Regions from separate parts of the Nonomuraea sp. 3N208 genome, predicted to be linked through region 1. Evidence: riboswitches for the same ligand, from Rfam matches in the RefSeq annotation. Region 1 holds a riboswitch; each other region holds the start of a gene.
What was found. A riboswitch is a leader RNA that binds a small molecule or an ion and turns the genes downstream of it on or off. The one in region 1 is predicted to bind thiamine pyrophosphate.
Positions count from the first base shown of each region.

Region 2: another riboswitch for thiamine pyrophosphate. It lies ahead of ACTWPT_RS03065 (FAD-dependent oxidoreductase); the one in region 1 lies ahead of ACTWPT_RS33090 (purine-cytosine permease family protein).
Region 3: another riboswitch for thiamine pyrophosphate. It lies ahead of ACTWPT_RS51090 (TenA family protein); the one in region 1 lies ahead of ACTWPT_RS33090 (purine-cytosine permease family protein).

Region 1 covers NZ_JBQQBR010000024.1:133,697-135,949, reverse strand. Annotated here, with positions in the region: gene ACTWPT_RS33090 (purine-cytosine permease family protein) at 1-1,034, opposite strand, end outside; TPP riboswitch at 1,025-1,138, opposite strand; gene ACTWPT_RS33085 (rhodanese-like domain-containing protein) at 1,178-1,501, opposite strand; gene ACTWPT_RS33080 (winged helix-turn-helix transcriptional regulator) at 1,498-1,932, opposite strand; gene ACTWPT_RS33075 (MFS transporter) at 2,008-2,253, shown strand, end outside.
Region 2 covers NZ_JBQQBR010000002.1:145,278-147,530, forward strand. Annotated here, with positions in the region: gene ACTWPT_RS03065 (FAD-dependent oxidoreductase) at 1-964, opposite strand, end outside; TPP riboswitch at 933-1,049, opposite strand; gene ACTWPT_RS03070 (NAD(P)/FAD-dependent oxidoreductase) at 1,108-2,253, shown strand, end outside.
Region 3 covers NZ_JBQQBR010000055.1:30,892-33,144, forward strand. Annotated here, with positions in the region: gene ACTWPT_RS51085 (maleylpyruvate isomerase family mycothiol-dependent enzyme) at 1-611, shown strand, start outside; gene ACTWPT_RS51090 (TenA family protein) at 615-1,295, opposite strand; TPP riboswitch at 1,283-1,378, opposite strand; gene ACTWPT_RS51095 (histidine phosphatase family protein) at 1,398-2,018, opposite strand; gene ACTWPT_RS51100 (DNA polymerase domain-containing protein) at 2,042-2,253, shown strand, end outside.

The DNA of each region.
Region 1 (2,253 bases):
GGCACGAACACCGCGCCGATCACGCCGAGGAAGGCGCCGTACGAGGTGACGTCCACGACCAGCGCGATCGCGACGGTGAGCACGCCGATGCCGGTGGAGAACACTCTCCGGTCCACGCGCGGCATCAGGTTCTGCAGCGACACGGTGGTCGAGTAGACATTGGCGAACGACTGGTCGGTCTCACGCAGCACCAGGATCGCGAAGAACAACGCGCCCACCGGCGCCGCCACGAACGGGCTGAACACCGCCGTGCCGTCGGCGAGCACCGCGTTCGCCCCGGCGATGGCGACCGCGTACACGCCCAGCCCCAGGCAGGCGACCTGGGCCAGCGTGTAGCCGCCCACCACGCCGGTGAACGCGGCCTTGCTGGACCTGGAGTGCCTGGCGAAGTCGGCGGCCATAGGCACCCACGACACCGACAGCGCGATCACGTAGTCCACGGCGGCGGGGAAGGCGGTCCAGTTCCCACCGGTGTGCGCGGGCGCCTCGGACACGAGGAACCAGGTGAACCAGATCATGGACACGATCACGCCGATGGTGACGTACCGCCGGATCAGGCGGACCGCCCCGAGCGGCCAGATCGTGAGCGCGGTGGTCAGCACCCCGGCCGCGATCACCCACACCTGGTACGGGATGCCGCCGAAGATCGCGGTGGCGGCCTTGGCGATCACCCAGAGCTCGAACGCGCCCCAGCCGAGCATCTGGACGATATTCAGCACCGTGGGAACGTAGGACGCCTTGGCACCGAACAGCCCCCGCAGCAGCACCATCGAGGGCTGCCCCGTCTGGGTGCCGGGGATGGCGGCAAGGCCCACCATGGACGTGCCGATCAGGCTGCCGACCACGGTGGCGGTGAGTGCGGCGATCAGGCTGAGCGGGGCGTTGCCGAGGGGGTTGAGCAGGTAGAGGGCGCCCGAGAAGCCCAGGAGACTGACTCCGAGGTTCGCCCAGAGCGCGCCCTGATCGAGCACGCCGAGCGTTTTCGGGGGCGTTCCCTCGAGGGTCAGCGGAACTTCGTCGGCGACATGTGTCATCGCGCACTCCCTACGCCGGCATTACCCGGACAGGTTCAGGCGGTCGGCAGCGGATGGATAGCTGCCCTCTCAGCCCGGCACCCCGAGCTCCCGCGACAATCTGAAGTTAGCGCCCTCATGATGCCATAAAGGGAGATTTCGCGTTAGGCCACGAAAGGTTGCTGTCCGGTCTCGCTGACCATCGGGCGGCGCGCGGCCTCCCACGACTGCATGCCGCCGCCGACGTTGACCGCCTCCCGCCCGAGCTGGTTGAGCCAGGCCGCCACCTGCAACGACCGCCCGCCCACCCGGCAGACGACGTAGACCGTGCGGTCACCGGGCACCTCGTCGACCCGCTGCTGGATCTGGGTCATGGGAATGTGCACGGCGTCAGGGGCGTGGCCGGCCACCCATTCGTCCTGCTCACGCACGTCGAGCAGGTAAGCGTCGCCAGGAAGGGCACTGGCCTCGATCTCAGGAACGGTCATGCCTCCATCATCTCTTGCCTTGCGTCATACTCGGCACGCGCCGTCGCGATCTCCACCTGGTGCTCCTCGGTCCAGGTGACCAGGGCCTTGATCGTCTGGTGCAAGGTACGGCCGAGCGGCGTCAACGCGTAGTCCACCCTGGGCGGCACCACGGGGTACACCGTACGGGACACCAGCCCGTCGCGTTCCAGGTGACGCAGGGTCACGCTGAGCATGCGCTGGCTGACGCCGTCGATCTCGCGGCGCAGCTGGGAGAAACGCAGGCTCTGGCAGTCGAGCAACGCGATGACCAGCAGCGACCACTTGTCCGCGATGCGGTCCAGTATCTGGCGGACCTCGCAGTCCTCCCGCGCGTCCCACTGCCGCACGTCATAGTCGTCGTCCACGGTGCTGTCGCAGTAACTGAGTGATCTGAAAGTGCCGTCTTCCATGACATTCCATGCTGGCCCAAGATGTGGACGGTTACAAGAGAGAACCGACTGCCTATACGTAACCGGGGGTTTGTCATGCCTGCCCGTTCCTGGGGCGTCCTCGCCGTCTTGTGCGGCGCCATCTTCCTCGAGGGCATCGACGTGGCCATGCTGAACGTCGCCCTCCCGTCCATCCGGGCCGACCTGGGGTTGTCCACGGGCATGCTGAGCGGGGTCGTGAGCGCGTACGTGCTCGGCTACGGCGGTTTCATGCTGCTGGGCGGCCGAGCGGCCGACCTGCTGGGCCGCCGCCGCATGTTCCTGCTCTGGCTCGGGGTGTTC
Region 2 (2,253 bases), on a different contig from region 1:
GCTCGTAGAGCCCGCCCGCGGTCACTCTGGTGTCGAACCCCAGCTCCTCCTGGGTGGCCCCGACCACCAGCTCGCCGTCGCCGCGGGGGACCAGGTAGACGTACGAGCCGTGCACGGTGCCGCGTACGCACCGGCTCAGCAGCGGCTGCGGGGAACGCAACCGCATGATCTGCCCCTTGACCGGCCGCACCGGCACCTCGGCCAGCTCGGCGCTCCAGGCCCCGGCCGCCAGGACGACCCGCTCCGCCCGCAGCTCGGACGGTGGCTGAGGCCCTTCTCGTGGCGGCTCGAGGCGTACCCCGACGACCTTGCCGTCCGCGTCCCGCAGGAGGCCCGCGGCGCGCGCCCGCACCAGCGGCACGTGCAGCCGGTCCAGAGCCGCGAGCAGGGCAGTCGTCACCCGCCGCGGGTCCACCCAGGCGTCCTCGGGAGCGAGCAGCCCGCCGCGCACCGACGGGGCCAGCATGGGCTCCAGGCGCCGGCATTCGCGCCCGGTCAACCGCTCGACCGGCAGCCCGAGCTTGTCCATGTACGCCGCCAGCTCGTCCAGCGCCGCCAGATCGTCGGCTCCGAACGCCACGTCGAGCGTCCCGTCCGCCCGCAGGTCCAGCCCGCGCCGCGGCCCGTCGCCGATCTCCAGCCCGCCGAACGGCCCGACCCGGGGCCCGCCCGCGGCGCCTGCGCCGGCATCGGCCGCCACCCAGCCCGCGTCCTCGGCCAGTTCGGTGGCGAAGGCGGGCCAGCGGCGCAGTGACGCCATCCCCAGTCGCAGCAGCGGCGTCTCCGTGTAGGTCACCTCGCTGACCGGGGCCAGCATCCCCGCCGCCGCGTACGAAGCTCCAGAGGCCGGGGCCGGATCCACCACCGTGACCGGCCGCCCGGAGCGGGCCAGCCGCCACGCGATGGACAGCCCGACGATCCCGCCGCCTACGATCACATCCACATGCGCTCCCTTCGCCGGCATGATCCGGATCAGGTGTCTTGCGGTCGAAGGCCCGGTGCAGCCTTCCTCTCAGCCCGGTAACGGCCGGACTCCCGCGCGTCTTACGTCCCCAGCCTACGGCCTCGGTGCGACGCCGAAGCACGCTCCCCGTTAGGGTCTTGAACGTGGACCATGTCGTGGTGGTGGGAGCGGGCCTGGCAGGCGTCCGCACGGTGGAGGCGCTGCGCGGGCGCGGGTTCGGCGGCGGGATCACCCTGATCGGGCAGGAGCGGCATCGCCCCTATGACCGCCCGCCCCTGTCCAAGAGCGTGCTGCTCGGCGACGCCGAGACCAGCTTCTTCGACACCGACCTGGCCGCACTCGACGTCGCCTTCCGCCCGGGCGTGAGCGCCAAGGCGCTGCGCGCGGGCGTCGTGGAGACGACCGAGGGCGAGATCGGCTACGACGGCCTGGTCATCGCGACCGGATCCGAGCCGATCAGGCTGCCCGGCGACGGTCCCCAGCACGTGCTGCGCACGCTCGACGACGCCCACGAGCTCAGGGCCATGCTCGTGCCCGGCGCCCGGGTCGCGATCATCGGCGCCGGCTGGATCGGCGCCGAGGTGGCCACCGCCGCCCGCCGCGCCGGCTGCGCGGTCACGGTGATCGAGGCGGCCGCCACCCCGCTCGCGACCGCCGTCGGCCCGGAGATCGGGGCCCGCACTCAGCGCTGGTATGAGGGCATCGACCTGCGTCTCCGCACCATGGTCCGGTCCGTGGACGAGGGCGGCGTGCGGCTGGTGGACGGCGAGTTCGTCGAGGCCCACGTGGTCGTGACCGGCATCGGCGTGCGACCCGCCGTCGAATGGCTGGCCGACGCCGACATCGACCTGCACAACGGCGTCGTCGTGGACGAGCGCCTGCGGGCCTCCCTGCCCGACACGGTCGCCGTCGGAGACTGCGCCGCGTGGTGGTCGCGCCGCTTCGGTACCAGGCTCAGGATCGAGCACTGGGACACCGCGCTCAACGCCCCCGAGGTCGCCGCGGCGACTCTGCTGGGCGAGGACGCGGTGTACGACCCGGTGCCGTACTTCTGGTCGGAGCAGTTCGGGCACATGGTCCAGTACGCCGGGCACCACCAGGCGGGAGAGCGCCTCATCTACCGCGGCGACCCGGAAGGCAAATGGTCGGCCGTCTGGCTCGACGCCGACGGCGCCCTCGCCGCGGTGCTCGCCGTGGACCGGCCGCGAGACCTCGTACAGGGCCGTAGAATCATCGCCGCGGGACACCGGCTCGATGCGGAACGCCTGGTAGATCCAGAAGTGTCCCTA
Region 3 (2,253 bases), on a different contig from region 1:
CTGCCCTCGAGATCGAGCGGCGCGGCCTGGCCGACCTGCTCGACTCGCTGCCGGAGCAGGACTGGGAGCGGCCGTCGCTGTGTGCCGGGTGGCGGGTCCGCGACGTGGCCGCCCACCTGGCGATCGCCACCCGGGTGAACCTCGCGTGGGGGCTGGTCGAGTTCGTCAAGGCACGCGGCAACTTCAACCGCATGGTCCATGACTCGGCCGTACGGCACGCGAGGCTGCCGATCGGTGAGATCGTCGCGCAGGTGCGCGAGTCGGCCGGCTCACGCCGCCGGGCACCCTCGACCAAGCCGCTCGACCCGCTGTTCGACGCGCTCGTCCACGGCCAGGACATCACGGTGCCGCTCGGCATCGAGCGCGCCATGCCGCACGTTCCGGCCCGCGCCTGCGCCACCCACATCTGGGAGCGCGGCTTCCCCTTCCATCCGCAGCGGCGGCTGCGCGGGCTCCGGCTCGTGGCCACCGACGTGGACTGGACGGTCGGGGCGGGCGAGGTGGTGGAGGGTTCCATCCAGGCGCTGCTCCTGCTGCTGAGCGGGCGCCCGGCCGCGCTGCCGAGCCTCACCGGGGCCGGCACGGCGGCGCTGACCACGCGCCTGCCATAGCGGTCAGGGGGCGAGCCACTCCGCAGTGGGCCAGGTCTCGCGCCGCCAGGCGCTGTCCCAGAACATCCACTCGTACGCCGCCGCCGTGCAGTACGCCTCGGTCATGGCCTGTCTGGTCGCCGGATCCGTGGTGGCGGCCAGCCGGTCGGCGATGGTCTTTGCCTGCTGGACGGACGCCGCGAACCCTGGGTCCGAATAGGTATCGATCCACTTCCGGTACGGGTGGTCCGGCACGTCACCAGTGCGCCCCAGCAGCGCCGTGCCGACGTCCTGGTAGATCCAGAAGCACGGCAGCACCGCCGCGGCCAGCACGGGATACGGCGCGGCGAGTGCCGTGGCCTGCAGGAACGACGCGTACGCCAGGCAGGTCGGCGACGTGGCGATGGCGGCCACTTCGGCGTCGAGCATTAGTTCCTTGACGTAGCCGGCGTGCAGCAGGCGCTCGGCCGCCAGCGCGGTGTGCGCGCTCTGGGCGAAGAACGCCGCGTCCGCCGGGTCGGTGGCCCGCGCCGACGCCGTGGCCAGCGCCTTGGAGAACGCCTCCAGGTAGCGGCCGTCCTGCACGATGTAGAACGCGAACCGGTCGCGCTCGAGCGTGCCGTCGCCGAGCGCGACGTTGAAGGGGTGGTCGTGGATGGCTTTCATCAGCTCGGCCGTGCGCAGCCACATGTCATCGCAGAACATGACGTCCCTTCGCTAGTGCGAGCTAGAGCAGGTTCGACGGGTGTGATCTCAGCCCGGACGTCCGGGCACCCCGCGTCAACGCGGCCCACTGTAACAAAGGGCTCACTCGCGCAGCTCGGGCGGGAAGCCGGTCCAGCGGAGCTCGGCGGGCAGGTGCCCCATGTCGTTGAAGAAGAGCACGGAGGACGGGCGGTCGGGTGCGTACCGGATGACGGTCAGGGCGGCGTTGCAGTGGTTGAGGCCGAGCCAGCGCCATTCCGGGGCGTCCAGCGCGGCGCGGACGAGCCAGCCGATGAGGAAGTTGTGCGTGACCACCAGCTCGTGCCGGGTTCCGTCCGCCACGGGACCCGTGAACGCACGCTCGGCCTCGGCGGCGAGGGCCGGGCCGCGGTCGCGTTCGTCCGCGGGGAACTGGGCGACGAACCCGAGGAGACGGTCGGCGTACTCGGGGGCGAGTTCCTCCTTGCGCGGCAGGTACGGGATGTAGTCGCCGGCGGCCTCGGAGGCGTGCACGGGGACGCCGGGAAGGTGCTCGCCGATCAGCCGGGCGGTCTGTGTCGTCCGGGGGAGCGGGCCGTGGTGGATGGCGGCGAAGGGCACTTCCCGCAGGCGTGCGCCTAGCAGCGCGGCCTGGCGGCGGCCATCGCCGGTCAGGGCGTGGCCGTCCGGCGTGGCTTCGCCGTGGCGGGCGAGATACAGGTAACGGGTCATGGTCTCGCCCATTCTTCCCCTATATGGTGAGGCGGGTGAGCAGCGATGAGACGCGCGACGGGGTGGCCCTGAGCAACCTCGACCAACCGCTGTTCGACGGGGCGGACGCCACCAAGCGCGACCTGGTCGACTACCTCGACGCGGTCGCCGACCGGATCATCCCGGTCCTGCGTGACCGCGCGCTCTCGGTCATCCGGGTACGCCCGGGGCAGGATCCCTTCATGCAGAAGAACCTGCCGAAATACGC